Linked DNA regions of Aureispira sp. CCB-E. Each later gene encodes a partner of the first gene's protein in a complex. Links are inferred from orthologs where the notes say so. Each region holds a gene or a part of one and is shown on either strand. Other genes may lie near its edges.

The links.
Region 2: the proteins of smc (region 1) and QP953_RS11140 are in contact, whole or in part, in a crystal structure (PDB 3ZGX), measured with the Bacillus subtilis proteins. The link is inferred for Aureispira sp. CCB-E from one-to-one orthologs.

The regions. Positions count from the first base shown.
Region 1 is NZ_CP133671.1:4,949,793-4,966,966, reverse strand. Bases 5,607-9,637 are described here. They hold smc (chromosome segregation protein SMC), read left to right. Parts: upstream 5,607-5,909; coding sequence 5,910-9,437; downstream 9,438-9,637. Other genes in these bases: QP953_RS19130 (hypothetical protein), read left to right, coding at 5,607-5,615. In the rest of the region: QP953_RS19150 (hypothetical protein), read left to right, coding at 1-209; QP953_RS19145 (OmpA family protein), read right to left, coding at 296-1,504; QP953_RS19140 (aspartate kinase), read left to right, coding at 2,466-3,740; QP953_RS19135 (hypothetical protein), read left to right, coding at 4,001-4,729; more of QP953_RS19130, read left to right, coding at 5,007-5,606; QP953_RS19120 (homogentisate 1,2-dioxygenase), read left to right, coding at 9,647-10,807; hppD (4-hydroxyphenylpyruvate dioxygenase), read left to right, coding at 11,368-12,522; QP953_RS19110 (hypothetical protein), read left to right, coding at 12,902-13,798; QP953_RS19105 (hypothetical protein), read left to right, coding at 13,915-15,405; site-specific tyrosine recombinase XerD, read right to left, coding at 15,417-16,325; QP953_RS19095 (hypothetical protein), read right to left, coding at 16,328-16,804; QP953_RS19090 (hypothetical protein), read right to left, coding at 16,997-17,174. UniProt on the Bacillus subtilis protein: Required for chromosome condensation and partitioning.
Region 2 is NZ_CP133671.1:2,948,147-2,964,277, forward strand. Bases 4,417-7,404 are described here. They hold QP953_RS11140 (ScpA family protein), read left to right. Parts: upstream 4,417-5,517; coding sequence 5,518-6,291; downstream 6,292-7,404. Other genes in these bases: QP953_RS11135 (isoprenyl transferase), read right to left, coding at 4,581-5,333; QP953_RS11145 (lysylphosphatidylglycerol synthase transmembrane domain-containing protein), read left to right, coding at 6,577-7,404. Also shown: QP953_RS11120 (hypothetical protein), read left to right, coding at 1-1,590; QP953_RS11125 (T9SS type A sorting domain-containing protein), read right to left, coding at 1,779-3,020; QP953_RS11130 (hypothetical protein), read right to left, coding at 3,329-4,294; more of QP953_RS11145, read left to right, coding at 7,405-7,848; QP953_RS11150 (FtsX-like permease family protein), read left to right, coding at 7,948-9,474; DNA replication/repair protein RecF, read left to right, coding at 9,495-10,607; QP953_RS11160 (tetratricopeptide repeat protein), read left to right, coding at 10,633-11,643; QP953_RS11165 (leucine-rich repeat domain-containing protein), read left to right, coding at 11,660-13,900; QP953_RS11170 (serine hydrolase domain-containing protein), read right to left, coding at 13,998-15,065; QP953_RS11175 (TetR/AcrR family transcriptional regulator), read left to right, coding at 15,429-15,989. UniProt on the Bacillus subtilis protein: Participates in chromosomal partition during cell division. May act via the formation of a condensin-like complex containing Smc and ScpB that pull DNA away from mid-cell into both cell halves.

The DNA.
Region 1 (17,174 bases):
TAACAGCTTCTATTTGTGAAAAAGAGACTTCTTTGCCTATTGTGTTGTGGGGAAGAGATTCAAACAGTGCTTCCAAATTTAGAACAAAAATCCAAGAATTAAAAGCAGGAGAGCATACTGTAAAGGTAGTGGTTGATTTGAAATACAAAGAAGGAAACGAATCCCGCACACTGCCCTTGGCTAATTCGGTTGTTAAATTAATCAAGTAGGAAGTTTGAATATGAATAATAGAGAGCAGCCCTGTTAATCTTTGATTAACAGGGCTGCTTGTTAGTGAGGTGCAAGCGCACTAATATCACTTGTTATTGGTTCGCACCGAAATATCTGTAATAATGATTTCTACTCGTTGGTTTTGCCTTTGCCCAGCTTTGGTTTTGTTGTCGCCAATTGGTTGTCGTTTACCGTAGCCTTTATAACTCATTCGATCCAAGCTAATCCCTTCTCTTTTCAGATAATTGACTACATTTTTAGCACGTTGTGTCGATAAACGATCGCAGTAGTCATCAGGAGGCAAACCATTTGTATGACCGCCTATTTCTAATGCTAAATTGGGGTTGTCTTTTAAGAATCGATAGAGTTCTATAAGCACTTTTTCTCCGTTATTGGTAATTGAAGAAGAGTCTGCAGGGAAATAAAGTTTTTCTAGGCGGAATTTGTGTCCTACCTTTATGTCTTTGCTATTAATGTTATCGGGTTCAAAATTTCCTTTATCTATTGTTTTGATGTTCTCTGCCGAAACATTTGGTTTCCTATTTTTATCCAAAGGATCTTCTTTGGGAGTGGTTGTTTTATCTTGTGGTTTAGGATTGTTTTTGGGAGGTGTATTATCTATTGGTTCGTTGATAGCAATAGGATCTGTTGGAATTTCACAAGAAAAAATTTCAGAAGCGTTATCAATCAATACATTGCCATTATACCAAGAAAAAGTAGGTGTTTTGTAGTATGCTTCGATACAAATATAGTTATAATCACCATCTTTAGGATTAAATTCAAAGTCATAACTTCTCCAATCAACATGATCAATAGGATCTTTTAATTCATCTAACAATTCTGCCCGATCACAGTAGCTGTTTCCTCCCCAAATTCTCAAAACTAAGCCTTTGTTAAAATTAATAGGTTGACTTTGGTTTTTACGTGTCGGACTCATATAAATTGGTGATTTGCAAGCATGCAAACTAAATTTATAACAAGAGCCTTGCTTTAGTGGATCTGTCAATCGTTGCGCCACGGCTTCCCATGTTTTGTTATCTCGACTAACCAAGCCAATATAAGTTCTACCGTCTTGGGCAGGACGTGTTACATTAAATCCACCATAAGGCTGAACATCTGGAGGAGATTCTTGGCTGTGACCACAATCTGCCCATCCATCAGGAGTACGACCAGGACGAGGCTGATCTTCAAACGATGGGTTTTCTAAATAAATAACTTGGGTTTCTTGTGCTGCACAAGTATTAGAGATAACAACAAGTATGATTGAAAGTAGTATGATTGATATTTTATACATATACAAATTGGTCTTTGTCTTTTGGAATGATAACAGTAAAAAACACTTTTAGTTTATGAATACTTTACAAGAAAATTATGTCAAATGGGCGATTAGGCATGATTAAGAATGACCCTCTGAATTGATTAAAATGAAAAAATAATACTATTCGTAGTTCTTTCTCAATACAAAAAATCCCCAAATGTTATTTATTGATTCTAAAAATATGCCAAATATAAGGATCTTCAAATCCCTTATTCTGACTCCATAACTCTAAAGCAATAATTTATTGACGCACTTAATTTTTTGTTTCTTTTTATGTTGAAGCTTTGAGCTTGCAAAGCTATTATAGTTCACCATATTGGATTAAAAGGAATTAAAAAATAGATACTATTTGATAGTACTATTCTATTGGGTACAGAATTGGTTTTCAGTATTTTTAAAGAAAAAAAACTTATTGTAAAAAAAATATAAAGGTAACACAAATCTAAAAATAAAAAATAGGTATGCCTTATCCTCTACAAGCGAATAACAAATTTTTAAGCAAAAGTAACAAAGTTCTTAACGCTATTACAATCAATTCTACAAATAAATACTAGAAAAAGATTAATGCTTCTTTTTATAAGATGGACTGTAATGAATTAAAATCTGTACGGGCTTTTTTTTTCAAAAATGTAAGAAAAAATTGAGACTTTATACATTAAATCTATCTTTGAGTAGTCTTAAGGAATAGTGATCATAACTATTTACTAAAGTGCCTACATCATCAATTTTAAATAGGTTGATGGGAGTTATTAATTTAATTAAGTAACAGGCAAAAATATTAGGTAAATCGAAAGGTGACTTTTTTGCTTTACTAAACATTCTATCATTAATAGTCCGTTAATGATCAATTGCGCAGCACTCGTGAAACGAAGCTCCTGCAATAACTGATTTAATTTGATTTTTTAGCGGGCGAATAATCGTACAAACTAATTTAAAAATGCGAGTATTTAAATTTGGAGGAGCATCTATCAAAGATGCTGAATCAATTCGAAATGTAGCCAGTATTGTGCGTCGTTTTCCTAACGACCAGTTAGCTATTGTTATCTCAGCTTCAGGCAAGACCACCAATGCAATGGAATTGGTTTTGAAGGCTTATTGGGAGTGGGATATAAAACAGATGGAAGCGTGTTTAAATAAGGTAAAGGAGCATCACAAAGCCTTGCTTGAAGGTTTGTTTGATAATACAGATCATCCTGTTTATAGTGAGATACATGATATTTTTATTGACTTGCAATGGATACTAGAGGAAGAGCCACAGGATGAGTTTGATTATCTGTATGATCAGATTGTAAGCGTAGGGGAGTTGCTATCAACAACCATTGTTAGTGCTTATTTTAATGAAGTAAATCTAAAAACAACTTGGTTGGATGTTAGAGATTGTATTCAGACAGACAATACTTATAGAGATGCCAATATAAATTGGGAAGAAACAGAGCGAGCCATTCAAGCAACGGTGCCAGCTTTATTAAAAAAAGGCTTGGTTATAACGCAAGGTTTTTTGGGAGGAACGACAGAGAATTTTACAACTACTTTAGGACGAGAAGGTTCTGATTTTACAGCAGCTATTTTTTCTTATTGTTTGAATGCGCAAGATATGTCAATTTGGAAAGATGTACCAGGTGTGTTGACAGCAGATCCTCGGTTATTTGATGATACGACATTAATCGAACAACTTTCTTATTCAGAGGCGATTGAGATGACCTATTATGGAGCACAAGTTATTCATCCTAAAACTATTCGTCCTTTACAGAATAAAAAAATTCCTTTGTATGTCAAGTCTTTTGTGCATCCCGAAGGAAAAGGTACGGTAATAGGGGCTTTTGATTTGGTTCAATACCCTCCAATGATTGTTGTTAAGAAGGAACAGGCTTTGCTAAGAATAATTTCTAAAGATTTTTTCTTTGTTGATGAAACCAAATTTGCAAAACTCTTTGAAGCATTGGCAAAACATCGCATTAAAGTAAATATGACCCAAAATACAGCATTAGCTTTTTCTGTTTGTGTGAATGATGACCCTGAAAAAATAAAGGCATTAGTAGCTGATTTGGAAATGGACTATGAAATTGAAAAAACAGAAAATTTAAAATTAGTAACCATTCGCCACACCTCAGAGGCTCTTTTGGGACGAATTGTAGGAACACGTGAAATTTATCTAGAAGAAAAGATAGGGACTAATATACAGTTGGTTATGAATAAAGCAGAAATTCTTTAGCTGGATTAGTCAATTATACCACCAGAAAAAAAATAATAAAATACAAAAAACGGAATCATTTTTGACTCTTCTTCGTTAAACTGTAGTGTCAAAAAAATGTAAGAACATAAAAGGTCAAATATATTGACTATACAATAACAAAATGACTGTAAGTGAATGTCTATAATAAAAAACAATATTATACATCATTTATCGTTTTAGAAACAGAACTTCTCTAGAGGTCGTTTTTTTACCCAAAATAAAAAACATATATCTTAAGTATGAAAAAAGCAATGCTATTTCTTGCACTATTATTAACTGTAAGTACCACGTTTGCACAAAAAGAATCTGACAAAACATTAGTAAAAACAATGGATCCTAAGGGAACTTCATCCATTAACTTTGATTTTAGAAACAAAGGGATTGAGTCTACACCTTGGGATGAAGGGTTTATTCGTGTTGAATTAGAGATTACAGCCAATTTTCCAGAAGCTGTTTTGGCACAATTAGTAAAAGCTGGGCGTTATACGTTGTCTTCTGAAATTGATGGCGAGACATTTATTATTAAAGCTAAAAACCTAGATAAAGCTGTTTCTATTGGTGGGACAGATTTAGACGATCATGTTCGAATTTTTATCAAAACGCCTGGATATTATGCTGTTTCGGAAGGAGTACTTCAGAAGAATTTCCCTGGAGGAATGGTGGAAGCTGTTGTTGGTCGATCAGAAAATATGAAAGAAGCAACAAAGATGATTAAGGAAATGCGTCAAATTAAAGAAAAGGTGGACGTACAATATCGCTTTGTGTATAAAAAATCTAAAGATGCCCAAAAGGATAACGAAGCAAGCAAAGCTAATCCTGCACTTTCTAAAGAAGGAGAAGCAGGCAACGCAGGTTTTATTCAAGGCAAGAAAAAAACATTGACTCCAAACTCTACTCTAAAAGAAGTGGAAGCTATGTATGGAGATATTATTATTGGTGGAATGTCATTGAATGATTTTGAGGACTAATAAAAACGCCACTAGCAAAAGCACTAGTTTGTTACGCTGCTACTGCATAGTTTCAACGACTGCGAAGTAGCAGCCTAGCTAATTATTGCAAAAGTTAACAATTATAATTTTTTCAATTCATTTTTTTTCTCTATTATAACAATTCCTTAATAGAGAAAGAGCCCCTTTTTTGATGAGAATAGATTTAAATGTTAGGAATGCTATTCTTGTTATCCTGCTAAAATCCACACCTAAATAACTTATTTTTGACCATTCCTAAAAATAAAACTTCAACAACATGAAAGTATTTTCTTTTTTATTCGCTCTTCTTTTTACTACATCTACTATTTTTGCTCAAGACTCTGACAAAACTTTGGTGAAAACTTTAAATCCTGAAGATTGTCCTAATGTACAAATTGACATTAAAAACAAAGGAATGGAGTCCGCACCATGGGACGAAGGTACTATTCGAGTAGAGTTAGAAATTAAGGCAAATGTTCCAGATGCAATTTTAGGACAACTGGTAAAAGCTGGTCGTTATTCAATTGATGGTGGAAAAGATGGAGAGGTGTATATAGTTTCAGCACCTAATTTGTCTAAGTCTATTACAATTGGTGGAAAAGACCTAGAAGAAGAGATTAATATTACGGTTAAGACACCGGGGTACTTTGCTTTGAATGATGCAGGTATATTGTCTAAAGAAATCAATACAGAAACAATTGCTGCTCGCTCTAATAATGCTGAGGAGGCTGCCGAGATGATTAAAAAAATGAAGGCAATTAAAGAAGATTTGAATATGGAAGTTAAGGTGATCTCTACTTCTAAATACAAAGGAGAGGTGGATTTGTCTAAATACAAGTTAGTTATAGATGGAAAAGAGGTAACTGCCGATCAAATCAAGTTTTAAGATAATTTCTTTTGAGACAACAGTAATCTATTTGTTGGTACCTTTGACAATGTATTGGCTTAAAAGGAGGTGCTAGACAATCATAAAAAATTATAGATACACGATACCTTTGAGTATCTTAAAGTCATTTTCAATATTAGATTGGAAATGACTTTTTTTATGCTTTATACTGAAATGTCCTTTTAGCTGATTATCTTTACAGGCTTTCAAAAAATAGAGCAATTTATAGAATCTTTAAAGTAAGGTTTGTTTGAGTTAAGTTGCTGAGAATGAAGAATGTTTAATCATAATTAAATGCGTTTAAAAAGTTTAGATATAAAAGGCTTCAAGAGTTTTGCTGATCGTACGGTAATTAATTTTGGAGAAGATGTTATTGGAATCGTAGGTTCTAATGGTTGTGGGAAGTCAAATATTGTAGATTCCATTCGTTGGGTGTTGGGAGAGCAAAAAACAAGTCAGTTGCGCTCGGAAAGCATGACTAGTGTTATCTTTAATGGAACCAAAAGTCGTAAAGCATCTGGCTTGGCAGAGGTAACTTTGACGTTTATTAATGATAAAGGTATTTTGCCTTTGGAATACCAAGAAGTTTCTATCAAGAGAATTTTGTACAAAGATGGGTCTAGTGAGTACCAATTGAATGGTGTGAAATGTCGTTTAAAAGATATTTCTAACTTGTTGGTAGATACGGGTATGGGATCTGATTCTTATGCGATTATTGCGCTGGGGATGGTGGATGATTTGTTGCAAGACAAAGATAATTCGCGTCTTAAATTGTTTGAACAGGCGGCAGGTATTTCTAAATACAAAACAAGAAAAAAGGAAACGTTTAGCAAATTAAAAGCCACAGAAGCTGACTTGTCTAGGGTGGAGGATTTGTTGTTTGAAATTCAAAAAAACTTAAAGAGCTTGGAACGTCAAGCGAAACGAGCCAAACGCTATTTTGAGCTAAAGGACGAATATCGTCGGCTAAGCTTGGAATTGAGTTATTTTAAAATATCAGAGTGTAAGACAGCTTATAAAACACTGGACAAACAAATTGATGAGGAGCGAGAAAATAAAAAGGCTCTAGATCAGGAAGTAATTCAATTGGAGAAACGAGTAGAGCGAGAAAAAAATGGCAATGTGGAAAAAGAAAAGGCATTGGCAGATGCTCAAAAGCAATTGAATAGTTTAGTAGGAAAAATCAAAGGGAAAGAAAATGATAAAAAGATTCTGACCCAAAAATCGTTGTTCTTACAACAAAATAATGAAAAATTAGATGAACGTATAGCCTCGAATAGAAAGAGAATTGCTGAGACAGAACAAAATATAGAGCTGCAAAGCGAACAACTAGATGAGCAATATAAATTAGGAAAGGAGTTGAGTAGCCAATTGGCAGAAGCTAAGGAAATTCTAGAAAAAATTCGCAACAAACATGGCAATGTCAAGAAAGAATTAGAAGCATTTTTGGTAGAGCAAAAAACATTAAATAATGCGCTTTTTGAACAGGAAAAAAAGGCAGCTGTTTTGCAAAATCAAGAAGAATCTGCTTCTAAAAGTATTGAACGCTTAGAACGAGTTTTGGAGCAAAGAACTTCTGAAGTAGCGGGCATTACGGCTCAAGCTAGTCAACTTGCCACTGCCCAACAAGAGCAAGAGACTACTTTGGAAGGGTTAAGGGCAGCAGAGGCACTACGAAAAAAGCAATTGGAGGAAAACGAACAGAAACTGGAAGTTGCAAAAGAGAGTTTGAGTGGCAAGAATCGCAATTTGGATTCAAAACGAAACGAATATAAATTGCTTAAAAGCTTGGTAGAGAATATGGATGGGTTTTCAGAATCTATCAAATTTTTAAGCAAAAATCGTTCTTGGTCAGACAATGCGCCTTTACTATCAGATGTATTTTATTGTCAACCAGAGTACAGAGCCGCTGTTGAGAATTACTTAGAAGCTTATTTGAGTTATTATGTTGTTCAAAATTTTACGGAAGCGTTGCAAGCAATTGAGCTGCTAGATCAACATCAAAAAGGGAAAGCGAATTTCTTTTTGATGGAGCAGTTTCCTACCACACACACAAAAGAGAAGATTACAAACAAAGGAACTTGGGCTTTAGAGGTATTGGAGTATGATGCTAAATATCAAGCTCTAGCGGAGCACTTGCTAGGGGATGTGTATATTGTTGATGAAAAGGTCGGAGTTGAAGAATTAAATGGGCAAACAATTTGGTTGACTAAGGATGGGAAATACACACAACGTGGATACTCTGTTCGAGGAGGTTCTGTTGGTGCTTTTGAGGGTAAAAAGATAGGCCGAAAGAAAAATTTAGAATTGCTAGAAACTCAAATTGAAACGCTTACAGAGGCAGCTCAAGTTTTGGAAAATGAGGTAAAAGATTTGAGATTGGTGCAACAGAATCTGCGTCAGAACAATCAGCAAGTAGAGATTCAGAAGTTAGAAAAACAACTAAATGATACTGTCCGACAGGCTATTACGATAAAAAGTAAATTAGAGAGTTTTGAACAATTTAAGAAAGAAACAGAGGAACAGAAGGAAAGCTATTTGGAGCAAATTAAAACATACCAAGTAGCTCAAGAAGGCGTTCGGGGAGAACTAGCTAAAGTGCAAAAGCAATTGGTGCAACTAAGAGAAACGGTTTCTGAAAAGGATGCTTCTGTACAAAATATTGCGGAAGACATGGCAGAGGCTTCTTCCAATTATAATAAAAAGCATATTGAACAGGTTCGTCATCAAAATGGTATGGCTTCAATCGAAAAAGAATTGGACTTTAGCCATCGTCAATACAAAGAATTAAAAGATCAACGCAAACGAGATGAAGAAGTATTGAACGAATCAGGTGGAGACTTAACGTCTACTCAAAAAGAAATTGAAGCAGCTAATATACAGTTGGAAGAGTGGTATGAGGTAAAAAAAACGTATCAAGAACAGGTAGGTCAAGCAGAAAAAGCGTACTTTGAAGCAAGGGGAAATATTGTAGAAACTGAAAAAAAACTGCGAGACAAACAGCGTCAACAAACACAATTATTAGAGTTAATTGGTAAGTTGGATAATAAATTTAATGAGGTAAAACTAAAATTGACCTCTATTGCAGAACGCTTGAATGTCGAGTTTGAGGTGAAGATCAATGATCTAGTAAACGAAGCTCCTAACCCTGAATTTGAGGAAGCTGTTTTAGAATCGAACGTAGAACAATTGAGACAGCGTTTGACGAATTATGGTCCAATCAATCCTATGGCCATTGAGGCGTATGATGAAATTCAAGAGCGCAATAAATTGATCATTGAGCAAAGAGATGATTTGTTGAAATCCAAAGAAAATTTATTGGCGACGATTGCCGAGATTGAATCGAAGGCAACCGAACGTTTTATGGTTGCTTTTAATCAAGCTAGAACTTACTTTGTGGAAGTATTCCGTAGTCTATTTCATAAAGATGATACGTGCGACTTGAAGTTGATGAGTCCCGAAACGCCACTGGAGTCTAAAATCGAAATTGTTGCCAAACCCAAAGGCAAACGTCCTTTGTCTATCAACCAACTCTCAGGAGGTGAAAAAACCTTAACAGCAACGGCTTTGTTGTTCTCTTTGTATCTTTTAAAACCTGCGCCATTCTGTATTTTTGATGAGGTAGATGCGCCATTGGACGATGCGAATATTGCGAAGTTTAATAATATCATTAAGGATTTTTCTAAAAATTCTCAGTTTGTCATTGTGACCCACAATAAGAAAACAATGGAAGCGGTGGATATTATGTATGGAGTAACGATGGTAAAAGGAATTTCAAGGGTTGTGCCTGTTGACTTCCGTGAGATGGAAACAGTTACCTAATAAAAAACTGTTTGAAGGCCAGTAATTCATGGTTCAAACTACTTGTTGCTACAAAAAAGACAAGGCGAGTTGGTAGAAGGCTAACTCGCATAGTTTTTTCTATAAGAAAGGTTGTAAAGAGCTTTTAAATCGTAGTTTTTTTGTACTTTTGGAATATCTGAAATATATTACTTAACCACAATTCTACTAAAAAAAGTACCTAAATAATTATGGCTTTTTATCAAAAACTAGGAAAAATTCCACAAAAGCGACACACACAATTTCGCAAGGAAGATGGTAGTTTGTATGCAGAAGAGTTGGTGAGTACAGAAGGCTTTGATGCCAACTACTCGCTTATCTATCACGTACATCCTCCTACATTGGTCAAAGAAGTTGGAGAACCTTATTCTGTGGAGCCTAAAATTGCAATTAAAAAGAATTTAAAGTCTTTGTCTTTAAAAACATTTGCTGTCAAACCAGAAGCAGATTATCTCAAAAGTCGTGTGGTTCTGATGGTAAACAATGATTTGCAAATTGGTGTTGCCGCTCCCAAAGGAGCTCCAATGGATTATTACTACAAAAATGCAGATGCAGATGAAATGCTTTTTGTCCATGAAGGGGAAGGAACCGTGCATACGATTTACGGAGATTTAGATTTTGAATATGGAGATTACATTGTCTTACCTAGAGGAACCATCTATCAAATTGAATTTAAGACAGAGAAAAATCGTTTGTTTGTTTTAGAATCATTTAGCCCTATTCGCTTTCCAAAGCGTTATCAAAACAATCAAGGACAACTAATGGAGCATGCTCCTTTTTGTGAGCGAGACATTCGTACCCCACAAAATTTAAAAACGCACGATGAGCATGGTGATTTTAAGGTGTTGATTAAGAAACAAGGAATGATTTTTCCTTATACCTATGCAACACATCCGTTTGATGCTGTAGGTTGGGATGGATACCATTATCCTTACATTTTTTCTATTCATGACTTTGAGCCAATTACAGGGCGAGTACACCAACCGCCACCAGTGCACCAAACTTTTGCAGGTGCGGGATTTGTAGTGTGTTCTTTCTGCCCCAGAAAATACGATTACCATCCTAAGGCGATTCCTGCACCATACAACCATAGCAACATTGATTCAGATGAAGTGTTGTATTATGTAGATGGTGATTTTATGAGTCGTAATAATATTGAAAGAGGTCAGATTACACTACATCCAGGAGGCATTCCTCATGGACCACATCCTGGCGCTGCGGAACGGAGTATCGGTGTAGAAGATACAGAAGAATTAGCTGTAATGGTTGATCCTTTCCGACCATTCCAAATTACAGAAGCAGCTTTGGAAATTCAAGATCCTAATTATTATTTATCTTGGTTAGAACACTAAACGTTAGTAGGTTGAAACGGCAGCGTAGCAACACAACTAACTACTATTAGAAATAATAAACAATGAACTATAATTTAATTAGTAAAATTTCAGAAAAACAACGCATTAAATTGGCCATTCAAAGTAGTGCCATGTGGTAAGTATTGGACTTTGTAAAACTAGGTACTTTACAAAGTCTATTGGGCTGTTGAATTATAGTTGCTAAATTCATACACTATTTGCTATTTATCTAAAATACTTGACAAAGGATGGTACAGTAAGTGCGATTTAGCAAAAAATTATTATCATTAACTTAAATACACTGGAAAATAGATTTTTAAACGAGTATTGGTGTTTTGATAACGGAGCTTATCAAGTTGTGAGTGCTCTTGAATTTTATCAAAAGTATTTTATACATAGTTTGTTGAAACCACGCAGTAGCAGCGAACCGAGCTATGCGAGCTCACGATCGTAGGGAGCTACCACGAAGTAGCAGCGTAGCTAACTACTATTATAATAACAATCACAAATTTCTGTTGCAGTGTACTAAAAGAGTTTTACTCTATCAAAATAAAATAATCATGGCAAACGATTTAAAAAATTTAGAGAATGTAAATTATGGCATCGAAAAAATCTTTGAAGAAGCAGAGGATTTCTTGCCATTGTTAGGAACGGATTATGTAGAGCTGTATGTGGGCAATGCCAAGCAATCAGCACACTTTTATAAAACAGCTTTTGGCTTTCAGTCTTTGGCATATTGTGGTTTAGAAACAGGGGTGAAAGATCGTACCTCTTATGTATTGGTTCAAGATAAAATACGATTGGTTTTAACAACACCAATGGATGCTGATGGACCTATTGCAGAGCATATTAAGAAACATGGAGATGGAGTTAAGGTGGTTGCTCTTTGGGTAGACGATGCTACGAAGGCATTTGAGGAAACGACAAAGCGTGGCGGAAAGCCATTTATGGAGCCAACGGTTGAGAAAGACGAACATGGAGAAATTGTTCGTTCTGGAATTCATACTTATGGAGATACAGTACATATTTTTGTAGAGCGCAAGAATTATAATGGTATTTTTATGCCAGGCTTCAAAGAATGGAAATCAAATTACAACCCTGCACCAGTTGGTTTGAAGTATATCGACCATATGGTTGGTAATGTAGGTTGGGGAGAAATGAATACGTGGGTAGATTACTATGCTAATGTTATGGGCTTTGCCAATTTAATTAGTTTCGATGACAAGGATATCTCCACAGAATATACTGCTTTGATGTCAAAAGTGATGACCAATGGCAATGGTCGAGTAAAATTCCCTATTAACGAACCAGCAGAAGGAAAGAAAAAATCTCAAATTGAGGAATATTTAGACTTCTATCAAGGAGCAGGGATTCAGCACATTGCAGTCGCAACCGATGACATTCTAGCAACCGTAAAAGAAATGACTGCTCGTGGAATCGAATTTCTATATGTACCAGGAACGTATTATGATACGGTATTAGATCGTGTTGGCGAAATTGACGAAGAAATACTGAAGTTAAAAGAATTGGGTATTTTGGTTGATAGAGATGATGAAGGATACTTGTTACAAATCTTTACAAAACCTGTAGTAGATCGTCCAACGATGTTTTTTGAGATTATTCAACGCAAAGGTGCACAGTCTTTTGGAAAAGGAAATTTCAAAGCATTGTTTGAATCAATTGAAGCAGAGCAAGCTCGCAGAGGGACATTATAGAAACTGCTTTTTTGAATAGTTTTTAGAGCAAAGGATAATCATTTAAGCGTATTATCCTTTGCTTTTTTTATTAAAACTGATCTAGTTTGTATTGTTATGGCATAAAAATAACGTTTTTAGGACAACGAATTTGAGGTGGTGTTTTTAGAATTATTTAAGATAAAGTAATGAATAAGGAATGAACAATTCTAAGTAAATCCTATGAATTAATCTGCTTTAGAAGACTTGAATTCATAATTCTTTGTTATTTTAGAGCAAGAACGATATGATTTTGGGGCTATTTGCTTTGATTGTGAAATCTTTGTATAATTAAAGATTGTAAATTGATTCTTGTAAAAGTTTAAAAAAATCATCCATACCCACATCAAAATGAATTGTTATGTTATATAAATGGATTTTAGTAGGAAGTTTAGTTAGTTGTTTTTTTGCTAGTTTTGCGCAGAAAAAAGACTCTATACGTGTTGTTATCGCTATGGATGCCGCTAATGACGATATTGAAACTTCTTATGGGTATTGGGAAGCTCGTTCTAACTTAAAGGTTTTGATTGATATGTATGGGTTTAGTGGGGGCGTAAAGCACTTGGCAGAACAATACGAAATGAAATACGATGTAGGAGAAGAAGCTTGGGTGGTAACCTTGCCGAAGGGCTTTTTTGAACTTCGAGTAGAGTCGTTGGGGTTTACTGATATTAAATCTCCGCTTCGATTAAAACAAGATTATAGAGAGAATATTTTGTTGAATGTAGATTCTACCTCTTATACCTATAAAAACAGAAAACGCTATAATTATATAGCAGGAACATTAAACTTTTGTTCTACGATATTGGTTCAATTTGGAAGTGGAGACCCCGCTGCTCAACGTGATTTTTTATTATCGGCTTTAGAAGTAGAAGGTTTTGAGCACATCTCTGTCCTTAGAACCCAAAAAATACGACATACCAATGCATTTTTAGTTACCCTAGCTATTACCGATCGCACTCCTTTAAATATTCTTTTGTATCGAAAAATGACCAAGCAGCCCGAAATAGAACGAGGCTATTTGATTGGAGGCGATATTACCAAGGCAATTGAGCTATTTCAAGAGAACAGCAATGTTCTTTTTGCCAATCCCAGTTTTTTGAATGACCCCAACGTTGTATTCAAGAATTCGGCTAAATTTACAAAGAGCGAACAGTTGGAACGCAAATTGTTAGGCTTAATGGAAGAGGACAGTCAAACATTGGATAAGATTAATTACATTTTAGATAAAACCACTCCCAAAGAAGAAATAGAATAGGTTCATGTTGCTGTCTGGGAGATTCTCTCTTATAGCAATTGAATCCCCTAATCATCCCTTTTGATTAAAAGTCCTATCATTTTAATTCTAAATGGTCGAAATACAACCACAATCTTATGAGATTAGGCGCATTGTTTTGCATTACATACTTATCATTTTATTCATTAGTTGTTGCACAAGCAGATGTAAAGCTTGAAGTAGAGTACTTTACAGATAGTATGGTTACGGTGGCTACCTTAGATACCAATTATTTGTATCCTTGGAATAAACGTGTCTTGGCTTCTGTAAAAGCTTTTTTAGCTTTGGAAAAGGGAAATCATGATGTAATGATTTTGGTGACTATGCCAAAGGGTAAACCAGCATTTGTTGAGGTGAGTTCAAGACCTCAGTTAAACAAAGAAACGACAGATCACTTGATTCGACGACTGGAAGCTTTGTCTCGTCCTCCTCGATCAGAATTGACGGAATATGCTTACTTAATTACAGCTACGGTAGGGAAAGGCTGCGAAAATCCGCAGTTAAAATTCTTACCTAAGGTGGCATTGCCAGAAGAAAAAGTTCGTGCAAAATTTGAAGCAGCAGACTTAGCAGGCAAAATTGATTTATTCCAGAATTGGGTCATCGAAGATGTCATTCCAGTCTTAGCATTTTATGAAGATAGTTTAAGGTCTGAACTAAAAGGAGTAAATGCTATTGGTAAAATATTAAAAACCAAAGCTTTCAACGATAAAAGTGCTGAAGAGTTGACTATTGCGAATCCTGAATATTGGCGTGCAACTATGGAAATTGGTTCGGGGAATGGATTGGTTATTTTATCTAAAATTTCTATTCATATTGCGAAAGGAGAGTTTGATTTGGCGAAACGTTACCTTGATGTAGCACAAGCGTTTCCTGAGCAAAATTCAATGGCTCTTAATTTTTATAAACAATTTGGATTTAGAATGGAATGGCTCTATGATGATGTTCGAGAACAAATTCGAATTGGAAAAAAGTTTCAAATTGAGGGAGATTTTGAAAGCGCTGCTTTGCATTTTGAGGCACAACTAAAAAACTTTCCCAAATCTGCTGATTTTAATTTTGAAAAATACTATTCTCGTTCTTTGTTGATTAGCGAACACGATCCTGAGTATATCATTCAATTATGGAAAGATTGCAAAGCTGCTGTTTATGCTTGTGATCCTTTGTATAATATGAATGTTCCTGCCAAAAATAGTAAAGACCTATACTTGATGTCCAAACGACACGAAATTAATTTATTGTTTGATAATCAAGTAAGTATTAGCGAGAACATACTAGAATATGCCGATATTGCTTTGGATTTGGAAGTCTATGGATTTGCTGCTCATATGTATTGGTTAATTATCGGAAATAAACCTGATGCTTTTCCTGAAAGAGATATTTTGGCGCATTATTTATATTGTCTAGAAAAATTGGGCGATACCGAAAATATTCGAACATTTGAAGAAGAGTATACGCGTCAAAAATTCAAAAAAATAGAGCGAGAACGGAAACAAGCAATGGAGAATAGTCCCATTTACAATCGCTCAAAGGGCATTCAAAATAAGAACGACAAGCGCCGAAATAATCAAAAAAAAGATAAGGGATAAACGAAGAAATTTTACTCGTTTATTCTATGTCTAGGGTGAAAAAGTTGGATTGTTTCTTTGAGGTACCCCATGTCTAAATGGGTGTAAATTTCTGTTGTAACGATGGATTTATGCCCTAGCAAGTCTTGTACGATTCTTAGGTTAGCGCCTCCTTCAATTAAATGAGTGGCAAAAGTATGTCGAAAAGTATGTGGAGAAACTTTTTTATCAATGCCTGCTTTTTTTGCTAAGTCTTTTATGATAATGAAAATCATGTTTCGGGTAAGTTGCCCACCTCGCCGATTAAGAAAGACGATGTCTTCACTTTCTGGTTTGATATTGGTCATTTGATTTCGATCTAATAGATAGAACTCTAAATGCTTAATAGCTTGATCTCCAATCGGAACCATTCGTTCTTTGTTGCCTTTCCCTATTACTTTGATAAAACCAATATGCAAATACATATTGGATAGTTTGAGATTGGTTAATTCGCTAACACGCAAACCACAAGCATACAAAACTTCTAAAATAGCTCGATTTCTAGAACCTTCTTTTTTAGAATGGTCTATTGCTGCAATTAGTAACTCTATTTCTTGATGTGTCAATACAGAAGGGAGCGAACGAGCTAGTTTGGGAGCACTAAGCAACAAAGCAGGATCTTCCAACAAAACATCTTCTAAAATCAAATAACGAAAAAAAGCTTTTAGGCTAGATATAATTCGAGCTTGAGAATTAACACTTAAACCCAATTCATTTAAATAAGTAATGAAATTTTGTAAATCATTGAGTTCTAATTGAGATAATCCCTTATTTAACGCATGAATTTCTATAAACTCTGTCAACTTTTTTAAGTCTTGCAGATAGGCAGTGATGGAGGCAGGAGAAAGCCCTTTTTCTAATGCCAAAAATGCTTTGAAAGATTTTATATAGGGTGTTTCCATTTTTACTCTCCTAAGGTGCTTTGAACGCCAAAATCAATAATTATGCGAGTTTCTGTAATAGGAATGGCTCTAAAGATAACTTTTAATTCCATTTCAAATTCATCTTGAGTAATGTGTTCTTTCATATCTAGAATAGACGGATAGAGTTGGATAGTTCCAGAGTTGGTTATGGGTAAGTCGGTTTGATAGGCCATTTCTTGGCGTTTTGTTCCATCTACGGTATAAAAATAGGCTTGTTGAATGAAATCCAAATTGCTCTCGCCATATTCTACCGTCATTGTAACATAGGCAGGCTTTGCTTCCAATAAGTCAGTACGACTTACACCAGGAATGTCTCTTAAGACAAAATGATGCGAAAAACCTGTATTGAGCCCTGCGGGGATAGTTACATAGGTTCGAAAAGGAATATCTATAACAGGACCCTTTTGGCAAGCATTAAAAACACAAGCAATGATGATAAAGCAAAAAAAACGCAACATGATAGTTTAATTTTTGTCTAATGCAATGGCTTATTAAAAATTTAAGAATCACAATTCTTAATTAGTAGTTCGCTAATTCGCACCTTATGCTTCGTTGCTCCCTTTGGTTATTAGGGGAAAGCTTAGTCAACAGAAGATAAAAGAGTAGATTTACATTACTTTGTCAACGAACGATTACTTATAGCACAGGAACTATTGCTTAACTCCTTCAAAGATACTATTTTGCTTTAATACACCAACAGAACAAGCTCTGTCATGTTCATATTTCAGGATAAGTTGTCGGTTGGCAGGTGAAAAAGTTAGCAAATAAGCTTCCTTGCCGCTACAGTCTTGAGCAGAGTAAAGAAATACATCGTCGTATTGATTTTTG
Region 2 (16,131 bases), 2.0 Mb from region 1 along the record:
AGAAAAAGGCTGTCCTCAATAGAAGGAGAGGATGCTGACTGGTTTCATCCGGATCCTAGAACAGATGATGTCGTCTTGCAAAATCTTATTGGCGCTTCTAAAAATAGAAAAAAAACATATTGGTTAAAGTATTTGTTGCCTGCTTTGTTGATATTGGCAATGTTGGCGTATATTTTTTATCTAAAGCATCATATTGCTCAATTAGAATATGCCCAAGCTACTTCAAATACTCAAACTATAAATACCACTCCATCATTAAAGCCATTAACAACATCTATCAATACTCATCAAAACATTACTTTAGACCAAACGACTTCAAGCACAACAGACAAAACAGAATGGACCACAACATCTATTGATTCCAATACAATTAAACAAACGGAGCTGGATAAGGAAATTACAAAAAAAGCAAATATAATAGAGGCTTTAAAAGCAGAAAAACAGCACCTTCAAACGTTACTTGCTCAACAAAATAAAACGATTCAAACACTAGAGTATCAATTGGATCAAAATAATTATGTTGCTAATGTAATCAATAGGGAAGAGGGAAGAAACGAAAAACCAATACTAAGCACTTCGAATGGAGACCAAAAGGCTTCATCCATATTGTCTAATGCTAAAAAAGCAAGGTTGAATTCTGATGATTTACAACCAAAAACTCAACAGAAGAAGGCTGTTGTTAAAGCTGTTACAGCAGAAGGAAATAAATCTATGGATGATTTACAGGTTATTGCACCTAGTCTATTGGCAATTCCATCAACAATACCTAAGGCAACTCCTGATTATTCTTTCTCCTTAAAAAAGAAGAAAAAAAGAGAGCTACATTCGCTAGAAGTTGGCTTTCAAGTTGGTTTACAAGCTCTATTTACAGAAAAGGAAATTGATATTCTCAACCAAAGAATTATAGCGGATAAAGAATTAACCTCAGAACGATTAATAGAACCTTATGTGGGAGCGAATATAGCTTATTCTCCATTCAAAAATATATGGGTAAGAGCAGGAATACAATTGGGAGGAAGCAAGGACTTTTGGGGGCAACGAATGGGAATTGTTTATAGCGATGCACAGGAATACTTATTGCCTTCGGGAGATGTTGGAAGTGACTTGATCGTCAATACGTCTACAGGATATACAAAGGCTATCAATACCTTACAGTTAACAGTTCCTAGTACAACGACGGATGGCGATTTGGTAGAATTAGATTACTGGGAAGAGCTAGAAACTACACACATCCAAATTCCTCTGAGTGTCGAGTATCATTTTGACTCAAAAAGATGGCAGCCTTTTATTTATGCTGGTGCCAAATGGAATGTTTTTCGTTATGAATATAAGACGTCTAATATAAATGTAATGTCAAACGATCAAGCAATTAATTTTGCACTTAATGAAGACAATGCGAATACCAAAACATTACAATACATGAGTTTTATGACAGGGGCTGGTTTGAGTTGGAATGTGCGTCCTCATTTTTCTTTGAGAACAACATTAGGGGTAGAGAATAACTTTATGTTAAAAGAAAACAAGAGTACGGATTCTAGTTATTCAAAGAGTGGGCTATTTGCCAACTTTGGGGTGTATTATAAACTTTAGTTAATCGCGAAAGGGGGCGCTAAGTTGAGATTTAGTTGTGCTGTTGTTATGTAATTGTGGAGTAGTTTGGGTATAAATGCTTGGATTAGGATTTGTTTTTGATGAAAAAATGGGAAATACAAAAAGAAGGCTGCCAAGGCACACTCCCTTAGACAGCCTCTATACACAGTTTAAGGATACTTTATCTATTATTCAATGACAACTTTTCCACTTCCTAGTAGTTCATTATCAACAGTGGCACGGTACATATAAATACCTGCAGAAAGTTGATTGCGTTGAATCTCAAATTGAGTTTTGTTCGTTTGTATGGATGCAACACGCTCTCCTAAGGCATTGTAAAGTTCAAATAAAATAGGTGCTTCGCCCTCATAGTTATCTATAGATACAGCAGCAGAACCACTGAATGGATTAGGAGCAATAGTAACATTTCCTATTGGATTACCTTCCAAAGCACTTATGTCATTGTCTACATCTGCTTCAAAAGAAGCTTCTATCGATTCGTTTTTAAGTCGTTGAGCCATTTCGTTGTCTTCTATCCAAATGTATTCGTTGGTGTCTTCGGTAATAGTAGATGGATCAATTCTACAGTTGGGGTCAACACGAATAAGAGCTGTTTTGCATTGCCAAGATGGCGTACCTGTACAAATGCTAACTCGATAAAATCTTGCTTGCCCAGTGGATAGGTTGCCACCAATTAAAATATTTCCTTCTCTACTAGCGTCGGTTCCTGTATATCGAGCACCTGTACCAAATGTCGTTGCCAAACCTTGCAGATTGATGTTGTTAGGTGCTTGTCCACTAATCCAGCCCCCCCATTCATATTCGAAGGTTCTATTCCACCATTCATTAGACTCTTGAACACCTATGTAGTAAGCAGTTTCACAGCTAGTAGAAGCTGCATTGATTTTGATGTTACTAATACATGTATTAATATAGCCACTAGCAGGAATGGCTGTTCCATTTACATTAAAATTAGGGGTAGCAGGTGTAGTGCCAACTGTAATGCTGTTGGTATAGCCTACTGTAAGCGTTTCCCAACCAATGCAAATCGGCTTTCTACGTTCTACTTTTACATAAGCTCGATAGGTGCCTGGAGAAGTGGGCACATTATAAAAAAATGTATTGCTCCAAACACTAGATGCTTGGAATACTTGAGGAGAACCAACAGCTACACCATTTCTTTGTAGCTCAACTGTGTAACGAATTGGGTTATTACCACAACCGCCAATACAATCGACATTGACATACTGCGGGCAGTGGTGGTAAGCTACTTTGAATTTTTTTTGTGGTGGATTACCACAAACAGAAAAGTTTTGAGTGGTGTAAGAGTTGCCCAATGGACTCGTTTTGTACCAAGTTAATTGGCGGAGTTGTGCATTACTATAATTAGTAAATACAAAAAGAAAACATAATAAAATTAGGTTTTTCATGATCATTGTTTAAAAGTTATAAGGATGGTTATAAAATCATATTATGGGGGAATTATGTGAGGTTACTAAAGCGTAACTTTCTTATGCAATATTATGACATATTATTTGTGGAGTTATAACCAATTTTGGGCAATTCTTACAAGTCAGAAGAATAGTTGAAAGAATGGAATGCTTTGTTTATGGGATGTTGGAGAGCCTGTTGATTACATCCAATAGTAGTTAATTTATAAAAAAAAAACACCATCCAAAGATTGGATGATGTTTGAGGTTAGGGAAAATCCCAACTCTATTTTATGTTATAATATAGGTTAAGAGCGAATGACTTTTTCCTTAGGTTTGGGGATATGGCGTTGTTGTAAATTGAGTTTTGCTGTTTCATACTTCATTGTAAGTGTGCCAGTACTTTTGGCTAACTTCTGGATACTTTTGTTGTATAAATCTACTTTTTCATTGATAACATTACCTTTTTTATCAAAGGCAGAGACCATATCTGGATATAGTTTTTTAGAGGCATCCTTATAAAAATCTACTAGTTTTTCTGCTTGACCAATAGCGGTAGCATCCTCTTTGATACGCTCGATTTTTTTCAAGCGTTTGCTAGCATTGTTGGCTGCTTTAACCATGTTTTTAACTTCTTCTTTTGCCTTACTAGGATTTTTTTCATTCAATGCTTTGACAATGGCAGCATCGGCATATTGTACTTCTAAGGTTGCTAAATTCAATTCTTGTAGATAATTGTTAATTCTATTGATTTTGGCTAATAACGTCTCGTGATTATCACCCTCATCGGTCATTTGAATATTATTTGCTTTGGCAAATTCTTCAATACTTTTGACCATTGAGCTCATTGCCTTGCCTAGTTTATCTACATCCTTGTCTATCAACTCTGTTTCAATCAACACCGCTTCAAAACAATCCAAACAACCTGCTTTGTCAATTGCAGTAGCTGTATAGTTGTTATTGCCTAATAAAAGCATTATATCCAAGACCTTAACCGCATTAGATTTGATGCCTTTGTCGTCTTCAAAAGCTTTTAAACTAGCAAATCGATCGTGAATTTTTTGAGAAGATGCTAATAAACTTTGGCGTTTGGCTTCTGCCTCAGCGCTACCTGTGTGTGCTAAGAAAGAGGAGTATTCAATCTGCATTTCTTGCATTAATGCAAACTCTTTATTAAAGTACTCGATATACTCTACAGGAGAACTAAATCCTTGAGCATTGATAAGTGAAATAGATAGAAAAAATAGGCAGTTTATTGTTAATAAAAATCGCATAGGTAATTTGTTTATTATTGTATAATAGTTAGTTTGTCGTCTTCTGTTTGCGGTTGTAGTTGATAATAAGTTACTTGATTATCAAAATTTTGTTATAGGTTTTGGTACTTGGTTATTGACCCTTTGCAAGGACTTCAAGAGATGAAGTTATGATAGTCTAAAAATCAATCTATTAGTTTCTTAGGGGCATAAGAAAGCCCTATCACAAGTTATGAAAGAATAACTGTAATTTTTAGGATAAAGTTCATCTCTAGTAAGAATGGCAGCTCCTACTATAATTTTTTGTTTAGGTGCTTACATCTGTGATTTGCTCACTAGTCATTCCAAAACGACGCTCTCTGTTTTGAAAATTAAGAATAGCTTCGTAAAAATGTTTCTTGCGAAAATCGGGCCAAAAAACAGGGGTGAAGAAAAGTTCGGCATAAGCCAATTGCCAAAGTAGGAAATTACTAATTCTAGATTCCCCACTCGTACGAATCATCAATTCTGGATCAGGAAAGTCCTTTGTACTCAAAGCATGTTTGATACTGTCCTCGTCAATATCGTCAATAGCAATTTCTCCACTGACTGCTTGACGAGCGATATCTTTGACCGCTTCGATAATTTCCCATTTAGAACTATAACTCAGGGCGAGAATTAAGGTCATACGTGTGTTATCTTTGGTACTTTCAATTGCTTCTAGCAACTCTTTTTGAGCAGCAGAAGGAAGCATATTGATGTTGCCAATCATTTGCAGCCGAATTTGGTTTTTATTTAATGTAGCAATTTCTTTTCGAATCGTTGACACCAAGAGGGTCATCAAAGCTGTAACTTCAAATTTTGGACGATTCCAATTTTCTGTAGAAAAAGCATACAATGTCATATACTGAATGCCTAATTCTGCGCCAGCTTCTGTTACTTCTCGTACTGAGTGAACACCATTTTTGTGTCCAAAAACGCGTGCTTTACCTTGCTGTTTTGCCCAGCGACCATTTCCATCCATAATGATGGCAACATGTTTTGGTAGATTGTTTAAATCTATTTGATCTTTTAGCTCCATTAATATTATTTTTCCCTAATTTTGTGTCTATTTGGGATAGATTGTATTAATTGACAATACCTGTATTTTTGCATCTATACCCTAAAATGCTTTTATGCACGAACGACAAAGTTAATACTATTAATTTTGAATTAAAAAGAATAGTTAGCTTGTTCCGCTCATTTGACCATTAAAAACACTAAAATTGACTTATAAAATAAAACTTCCTGAGTTTGAAGGGCCGTTTGATCTCTTACTCTTCTTTATAGAACGAGATGAACTGGACATTTATGATATTCCAATATCTTCTATTACAAATGATTTTTTGGAATACTTGCGGGAAATGGAAGAATTAAATATAGACACAGCAAGTGAGTTTATTTTAGTAGCCTCAACATTGATGAGAATCAAAGCCAAGATGCTCTTGCCTCGAAAAGAATTAGATGAAGATGGCAATGAAATTGATCCTCGTAAGGAATTAGTTGAACGATTGTTGGAGTACAGACGTTACAAAGAAGTTTTGGAAGAGTTGCGTCAAATGGAGGCAACCCGTGCAGCAAGAACACATCGAGGAAATGTTTTGGACGAAGTCCAGCAAATGACCTCTGCGGCATTAGCCGATGCAGAACTAGAGAACCTATCCTTATTTCGTTTGTTACAAGCGTATGAACGAGTCTTGTCTACTTTTGAATTTAGGATGGAAAAAACTATACATACTGTTGTCCATTATCATTATACGATAGAAGAACGAAGAGATTTTTTATTAAGTAGTTTAACTACAAAAAAGAATCTTTCTTTTAGAGGTATCTTTAGCAATTGTGAAAATCGACTGCATGCAATTTTTACTTTTTTGGCGATTTTGGACTTGATGCAGCAAGAACTAATTATCTTTGTAGAGGGAAATGGTGGTTTTAACGATTTTACGATTAAAGCTCCACCAATAGATCATATATTGGGGACAAATGAAGAGGAAGAATAGGCTGTTTACTTCGTAAGTGCTTTGCTTTTAGTTAGCTGTGTTGCTACTTCGTGGTTTATAAAATTTTTTCCTAGACGATTACTTATGTTGAATTAAATTAGCTTTGTTACTCCCTGTAGTTGTGAGCTCGCACAGTTCAGTGCTACAATGTGCAACTTCGTAAGTGTTGGTTACATAGTTGATAATCAAATTTTTAATACTTTTAACACTGAAAATAATACCTGCTGATTATCGGTTTGATGCGATTTTTCAGCGAATTATTGATTACAATAAATAAAAAGAATAATGAGCGAAATGGAATCTGTAGACAACCAGTCTATTAAGGAGCAGGAAGAAGAACACGCAGGCGTCTTAAATTCTATTAGTCCATTTAGAATTTTTTTGGCGGCAATGATTGGGTTATCGGTTGTTGTGTATATGTTCGTCAAGGATTTTAATGCAGAAGAATTTAGTAAAATTGAATTTAGTAGCCACGTATTTACATGGATTGGAATGGCTGCTTTTTTTATGTGTTTTCGCCATTTTTGCTATATGGTACGGTTGAGGATTATTACCAATGGCTTCTTTTCATGGAAAAAATGTTTTGAGTTGGTGATGATGTGGGAATTTAGTTCTGCTGTAACACCAACGAGTGTAGGAGGAGCAGCAGTGGCTATGTTTGCGATAGCGCAAGAAAAGCTGGCTGCTGGAAAAACAGCAATGATAGTGTTGTATACAGTTATTGTAGATACTTTCTCTTTCTTATCAGCATTGCTTGTTTTCTTTCTACTATTCGGACCTCTTATGATTCAACCAGGATCAGATACTATAGCACATCTTTGGCACGATAGTGAGTGGGGAATTGCCTTTGTTTTTGCTTATAGTTTGATGTTGGTCTATGGAGGTATTTTTTTCTATGGAGTATTAGTTGATGCCAAAAAGCTAGAAAACCTGCTGCTTTGGTTCTGCAAAATTCCATTCTTGAAACGTTTTAGAGAAAAAGCGATCAAGATAACAGACGATATGGATTTGGCTTCAGAAGAGCTCAAAACTCAAAAATGGACGTTTCATATCGGTACCTATATTAGTACTATGTGTGCATGGGCTTCTCGTTTTATGGTATTAAACTGTTTGATTGTTGCTTTTGTTGCTTATTCTCCTAACCCTGAAATTCAAGCGCATTATAACGACTTTATGCACGGGCAATTAAACTTTACAGCATTCTGGGAACAATTGTTTATTTATGCTCGTCAGCAAGCGATGTATGTAATTATGGCTGTTATGCCTAGTCCAGGAGGAGCAGGGGTTGCTGAGTATGCATTCAAAACATTCCACTTTGATTATATACCAACAGAAGCTACAGGTATTGCAGCAGCAGGAACTTTAATGGTTATCATGGCGACAATTTGGCGTACATTTACGTATTATGTATATCTTTTAGTGGGGGCTATTGTTGTCCCTAATTGGGTTGGCAAAATTATTAAACGAAACAAAGAAGAAGCCTTAATGAGAAAACAAGGTATTGTAATAGAAGATCCAACTACCTACGATTCTTTGATTTCGGACAAGAAAGATTAATCTAGCTATCGAATTGGATGCGTTTTGGTGAAAAATACTTTGTAGAAAATAATAGAATTTAGCGAGGAATCATGTACTAAAGATTTAATTTGCAATATTATGAACATACTAAAATTAAGTTGGAACTATCTAGCCGATAAACCATTTTCGACCTTACTGAGTACTGTTTTAGTAGCATTAGGAGTAAGTTTGACATCGATTTTGTTTTTGTTAAACAAGCAATTTCAAGATCGATTGTATAAAAATATAGAAGGAGTGGATTTGGTCGTTGGTGCAAAAGGTAGCCCTTTGCAAATGATTTTGTCTTCGGTGTACCATATTGATGCACCAACAGGAAATATTCCTCTCAAAGAATCTTTTGTTGTTACCAAAAACCCATACATCCAAAAGGCAATTCCTTTGGCATTGGGAGATAGCTACAATGGATTTAGGATTGTCGGAACAGACAGCCAATATATTGCTCATTTTAACGCAGAAATAGCTGAAGGTCGTTTGATAGAAAAAGACTTGGAAGTAAACGTAGGGGCACGTGCAGCGAAAAAGCTAGGTCTTAAAATAGGGAGTACATTTTACGGTTCTCATGGATTAGTTCAAGAAGGCGGACATGTACATGAAACCTATGCTTATGAAGTGGTTGGAATTTTAAAAGAGACAAATCTGATCTTGGATCAATTAATTTTAACAAACGTGTCTACTGTTTGGAGAATGCATGACGATCACGACCATGGTAGCCACGACCATGGCGACGGACATAGTCATGACGATCACGATCACGGCAGCCACGATCACGGCGACGGACACAGCCATGATGCTCACGATCACGGCAGCCACGACCACGGAGACGGACACAGCCATGATGCTCACGACCACGGCAGCCACGACCATGGAGACGGACACAGTCATGATGCTCACGACCACGGCAGCCACGACCACGGCGATGGACACAGTCATGATGCTCACGACCACGGCAGCCACGACCACGGCGATGGACATAGCCATGATAATCACGACCACGGAGATAAAAAAGTTCAAAATTTACCTCCAATATCCAAAGAAGGAAAAGAAGTAACGGCTTATTTAGTACAATATAAAAAGGATGGAGAAGGAAATACCTCCATGCGCGCCGTAGTAGAAGCTGCCCAAATTATTGAAGATAACAGCGAGAGCTTGGGCTATGCTAAACCTGCTATTCAGTTGCAACGTTTGTTAGAAATGACAGGATTGGGGATGGATTTTTTAACTGCTTTAGCCTTTATTATCATCATTATTTCTGCATTTAGTATGTTCATTTCTTTGTACAATTCTTTAAAAGAAAGACGCTATGAAATTGCCTTGATGCGCGTGATGGGGGCAACACCTTCTAAGCTGTTTATAATGATAGTTTTAGAAGGATTGTTGGTTGCTGTTTTTGGTCTTTTGTTGGGCTTGTTGGTGAGTCATATAGGGGTAGAAGTTATGGCAGCCGATTTGGAAGAAACGTATAAATATACCTTTTCAGGTTTTATCTTTTTGTGGGAGGAAGTATATCTGGGGCTTGGTGCTTTGTTAATTGGCTTTTTGGCAGCTATTATACCCGCCTTGCAAGCTTACAATGCAGATATCTCTGAAACGCTTTCTAATTCTTAAATGACTTTTGTTGATAGTGCATGCATCTTCAAGAATTAACACTAAGTAATTTTAAAAATTACGATAATCAAGTATTGCAACTCTCTACAAAGCTCAATTGCTTTGTAGGAGAGAATGGTATGGGAAAAACGAACCTTTTGGATGCCATTCATTATTTGTGTATGTGCAAAAGTCACTTTAGCTTGCCAGATCGTCAGGTTGTTCGACATGGAGAAGACTTTTTTAGGATAGAAGGATATTTAGAGCGAGGAGAAAAACGAGAACAAGTGGTTTGTAAGTATGCGCCCAAAATCAAAAAAGTGATGGAGCGAAATAAAGTCACTTACAAACGTTTGGCAGATCACATTGGCTTGTTTCCGATGATTATGATTACGCCTGACGATACCTTGTTGATAACAGAAGGAAGTGAGAATCGCCGCCAGTTTGTGGATGTATTGTTAGTACAATTGGATGCGAATTATCTCAATCATTTGATGGTTTATAATAAAGTCTTGCAACAACGAAATGCTTTTCTCAAAAGTTTTAAGCATCCTTTGGACGTTAATTTTGAATTGTTGGAAATCTACAACCAACAACTGCTTATTCCTGCCAATTATATTTATCAGGAACGTCAAAAAATTATTGCTAAGTTAAAGCCTATTTTTCAAACTTATTACAAAATCATATCGGGGGATAAAGAGCAAGTAGATTTGAGTTATCACTCGCAATTGTCAGAACAAAAATTAGAACGTTTGTTTGCTGAAAGTCAAGAAAAGGATACTTGGTTGCAACGAACAACAAAGGGTATACACAAGGATGATTTAAAATTATTAATTAATGATTATCCTGTAAAAAAGTTTGCTTCACAAGGTCAATTAAAATCTTATTTGCTGGCTTTAAAGTTGGCGCAATATGAGTTGCTGCGCCAAGAATCTGATGTTGCGCCGTTGGTTTTGTTAGATGATATTTTTGACAAACTAGACAAAAAGCGAGTGCAACAATTGTTGGAACTGCTTTTGGAGCGTGATTTTGGACAAATATTTATCACAGATACACACGAAAATAGAATCGCAAAGATTGTCACTGGATTGGGAACCGATTTTAAACAATTTCATGTTTCTAATGGCATGGCTTCTGAAATGGTGCGCTTGTAATTTTTTATCTATAAAATCCTATACCATGAAATCAATTATGTTATTCTTCCTACTTTTGGGAATGTTCTCTACGACTGTTGCTCAAACGCCTGAGTATTATTACGAGAAGGGAATTGAAGTAGCAACATCTGAACAATATGAAAAAGCACTTCAGTTTTTTAAACGAGCGATAGAATTAAAGCCTAATTATTGGCAAGCCTATTTTTCGAAAGGTTCTGTAAAGTTCAGGCAGAACGAATATGAAGCTGCTGTTGCAGCTTATGACAAGGCTATTCAAATAAAAAACAATGCACCTGAAATTTATTATGAACGAGGACGGGCTAAAGTAGAATTAAAGCAATATGAGTCTGCCTTGATGGACTATAATAAGGTGATTGAATTAGATAGGAATTATCAGTATATTTATAATGCTAGAGCAGTTTGTAAAAAATATTTGGATGATTTGGAAGGGGCAATTCGAGATTATAATAGTGCTATAAAGCAAGATCCCACGAATTACATAACTATTTATAATCGCGCTGTAATGAAACAATTATTAGAAAACTATACAGCTGCTGTTAAGGATTTTGATATTGTAATAAAGCTAAAACCTGATGATTTTTATTCTTATATTCATAGAGGGAACTTAAACAGAAAATTAGGGCAGTACGCTGAGGCTTTTGACGATTTGAATAAAGCAATCAAATTAAATCCTGAGTCGTGGTATGGATATAATAATAGAGGCATGGTCAAAGATGCTATTGGAGATTACGAAGGAGCTATAGAAGATTTTAATAGTGCTATAAAGTTGGATTTGAGGCAGCCTTATCCTTATAATAACCGTGGTTACGCTTATTATCACTTAAAAAACTATGAAACAGCCTTGAGAGATTGCACGTATTCTTTGGAGCTAGATGCCAATAACTCTTATGCTTATTATTATCGAGGATTAATTTTAAACGCATTGAACCGAACAGAAGAAGCTTGCCAAGATTTTCACAAGGCAGAAGAATTGGGGTATCCCAAAATGGGAGCAGAGTTGGAGGCTTGTCGTTAAAACAAAAATAGGAAGGATGGAGTACGCTTATAAAATATTAGATTTATTAGCAACCGCAGAAGTAGAAAATATAGAGCTGGCTTATCAACTGTTGCAACCTTACGTGAGCGAAGATGCTTTGACAGAGATTTATTTAATGTACTTTGTCACAGATGACGAAACCTTGCGCCAAGAACTTCGTGGTTTGTTAGAAATCTATGCTCCTAAGCAATTTTTTGACTTTTCAAGTCCTTCTAATCATTTGCAAGGGCGTTCGGTATGGTCTCCTAATTATATGTTTAGAGGCAACCTAAATCCATACATCGAAACAGGGGTTTTAGAGGCTAAAAAAGTACTGTACTTTTTTGAACACTTACTTCCTATTGAAGAAATGCACCCTAGTATCAAAGGCTTATTTTTGGAGCATGGAACCCACCAACAAATCGAAAAGGCAATTGAAGCGTCTAAAAAGAAAAATATTTTGATCTTAAATGCGTGCAATTTAACCAAAATCCCTTCCATTGTTTTGACTTTTAAAGGTTTGAGGCGTTTGGAATTGCTGCAAAACTATATAGAGGAACTTCCTGAGCATTTCTTTGAGCGTTTACCAAGTTTGACAACCTTGCTGTTGAAAAACAACCAATTAAAGACCTTGCCCAAAGGGGTGAATCATTTGCAAAAACTTCAATTGCTGGATATAAGTGATAATGAATTGGAAGCATTACCAAACGAAATTGGAGCCCTAACGCATTTGCAGACATTAAATGTCAAGAACAATCGTTTAAAAGAATTGCCAATCTCATTGGCCAATTGCCAGCAGTTGGAAAATTTGTATTTGCGTGGGAATAAGTTCAACCACATTCCTAAAATTATTTTGCATTTTAACCTAAAACAAGTCTCAGGAATTAAAGGCTTTGACCGAGCAAAAACGAGTACTGAATTTTTGAAATTTTTGCAAGCTCTACACAAGAGTTCTTTATCTATGGTCGATAAAGAAAAACAGTTTCATTTGTTTACAGATCATAAAAAAGAAATTAAAGAAAATTTAGGGATTAAAGATTTATTGGCTTGTTTAAGTTTTCAAAATGAGGTGGTAAGAAGTAGAGCGCTGGGATATTTGTTAAATTGGCCAGGAAGTACGTTGGTTGAAAATCCAATTAAGCAGGGAGACGAAGTATTACTGATTGGGGATACGAATTTAAAGAAAAAAACAATTAAAACACGCCTAAAAAAAAGTGGAATTGCTTATACAACACAATTAACGCCATCAACAACACATGTTGTTTTGGGAATAAAGCCTAAAAATTTTGAGTGGGTTGAAAATCAAAAGATTACTTTTTTGACAGAGCAAGATTTAAATCAGTTTTTAAATCGAGAAGACACGCCTTATCTGTTGGAAAAAGAAGCGGATACGGCTCTGAACAAAGAAAATGTCAAACGACTGTTGTTGAGTAAAGACGAGGGAAGCATCGAATTAGGGGTAGAGTTGTTAAAAACAGGTGGTGTTCCTAGAGACTTGATGACGGAACTGTTTTTTGTTGCTAAAACTGTCACGAATAAAAAAATCCGAGAACAGGCTAAAAAGATGCTCAAAGTTAATGGTTCTGCTACTGTACAAAAGGCATTGGCAGACCGTTCAAAGCTAGTTTCTACGGCACACAATGCAGAAAAAAATGTGCGCAAGAATTTAATCAAATTAGCAAAATTGAGCACTGAAATTAACTGGACTAGAATGGGTTGGTACTTGTATCAGAATTTTGGAAATGGTTTGCGATATACCTTTGACTACGAACCACAAGGTAGCGCCTTGCGTTATGAAATTATTCGGAAATTAACTCAAGATAATAGCTTGAATTTTTACCAAGCATACGCTTCTTACATGCCCCTTTACGATTATTTTGGCTATGCTTATTATGAAAAAACAGAATTCCCAATTGAGATTTTGGAACAAACGAACTTGAAAAAACTAAATTGCGCAGGTTGTCGAATAGGAAGTATTCCTGAAGAAATTGCTCAATTAAAAGCACTAGAAGTACTAGACTTGAGTGCTAATTTTTTGAAGGAACTACCAAAGAGTTTTAGTGAGTTGAAAGCGTTGAGGGTCGTTGATTTGAGTGATAATGAATTGGTCGAATTTCCTATGGTGTTGTTAGAAATGCCTTGGTTAGAAAAAATTGTCTTGTCCAAAAACCGAAAAGGCCCAGAAGAATTTCCATTGCAATTACCACCAACACTAAAAGATAAGTTGAAACACACTCAAGTTGTGGGCATAGAATAAAAAATCGATTGAGAATAATATAGGTGAGAATGAGCCTTGTTTCCTTTAGATATACAACTAAAGGAAACCGATAGGCATCAATTGGTTACAGTAGGTCTTATTTTTGTGATTGTTTTGCTAGTGTTTTCATGAGTTCAAAAACGATGGTATCTATATTTCCTGTCTTGGGATGAAAGGCGGAAACATTGGATAAGAGTACAACTCCTTTCTGATTTGAAACATCAATAGCCATAGATGAAGTATAACCGCCTGTTCCTCCATTGTGCCAGTGCAGTTGGTGACCAGATTTGGTATGGATAATGTGCCAACCTAAGGCAAGATCCATCTGTTTATTGATGTTTTTGGTTTTGGTTTGTTGTAATTGAAAAACAGGGTTGGTCGCATCAAAATTAGCAATAATAAACTTGGATAAATCTTGGACTGAAGAGAGCACATTGCCAGCAGGAGCTAGAACTTCTAACTCCCAATTAATAGTCACTTTTCCAGCAGGGTCCAAGCCTCTGACGAGTTGTTCTTGAACAAGACTTTGACGCGTTGTAGATTGGGTCATTTTTAGAGGTGTAAAAATAATCTCTTGTAGCAGCTCTTCATAGCTTTGATTGTTTTTTTTTGCAATAGCATATCCGAGTAGACCTGCTCCTAAATTGGAATAATCATACCGTTCGCCAACGGCAGTTTTGAGACTCAATTGTTGGGTGCAATATTCTTTTAATTTCGCTTCATCATATCCTTTGTAGGGATTGTCAGGATTGTTCACCATCATCGAAAATATATTATCAGGCAGTCGAGGCAATCCAGAGGTATGATTGGAAAGTGATTCTAATGTAATTTTAGGATTGCCCTTTAACCTAAAAGGCAATGATTTTTTGACCAATTCTTTTAACTGCATTTTTTTGTTCACGACTTGATGTGCCAAAAGGGTAGAGGTAAAAACTTTGGTAATAGAACCAATTTCAAATACGGCTGTGTTGTTTTTTTTGGCTTCAAATATGCTGTCTTTTTTGATAAATCCATAATAAGAAACTTGATCTCCCTCGATGATGGCAATAGCAACTTCCGTATATTCAGGAAAGGCTTTGCCGTATTTTTGAATTAGTTCGGGAGGCGTTTGGGCATGGTTGAACTCTATTGCAAATAGGGATAATATAAAAATAATACGTTTCATAATTAAGAGTGATTAAGTGAGATAGTATTTTGTCAAGTATATTTCTATCTTTTTGGTTCAAATTGGGGAATAGGAACCGACAAAAGTTGTGTTTTCTTAGATGAATCTTTAAGAAGGGGCAGCGAAACAGAAGGAATAAAGGTTTTAAAAAAGAATAGCAGCAATAGTTTTACCCTATAATTATATTGAAAATGCTATTTAGGCAACAGAAATTTACTTTTTGTTGCCTTTTTTATTGTAACGATTACTAGCGATAGTTGCTACTTTATGATATGCATTCAAACGAACGTTTGGTAGAAAATTGCCTTTAAATTTGGTTTTCAAACGAACGTTTGGTAGATTTGGCTAAAACAAAGAAATACTATGCCAGTTCAAAAGACAACAAAAGATGAAATTATTGCAAAGTCTATAGAGGTGTTCCGAAAGCAGGGATACCACAAAACGTCTATGAGTGATTTGGCAGCGGCTTGCGGTTTGCAAAAGGGGAGTTTTTATTATCATTTTAAGAGCAAAGAAGAGTTGATGCAAGCTGTATTGCAAATGGTACATTCTTATTATAATAAAAAAGTATTTTCGATCGCTTACGAGAAGGACTTATCAGCAGAGGAGCGATTTATAAAATTATTCAAAAAACAAGAGCCAATTATTACACAAGACTTAGCAGGTTGTTTATTTGGGAATATGACCCTAGAGAGTATTAGTAATAAAATGGAGTTTAAAAATTTTTTGAAAGGCTTTTTCTCCGATTGGATTGCCACATTTCAACATTTGTATCAAGAAAATCATGAGGAAGAAACTGCCTTGGAGCTCGCAAAGCAGAGTGTGATGGAAATAGAAGGTGCCTTGATGATGATGCGCTTATATGACGATAAGGAGTTGTTAAAGTCTGCTTGTTTGCGAGTCCTAGATCGATTGAAAAAATAGCCACGAAAGGGCTTAAATGTTTGTTAGATAAGATGCTGTTTAGATGAACAATTGCTGGTCTTTATTGTCTTTAATGGTGTAACACATAGAATAAGGCTTTTGTAAAAAAAAGAGAGTTTTAAGATAAAAAAAAGACTTGTTT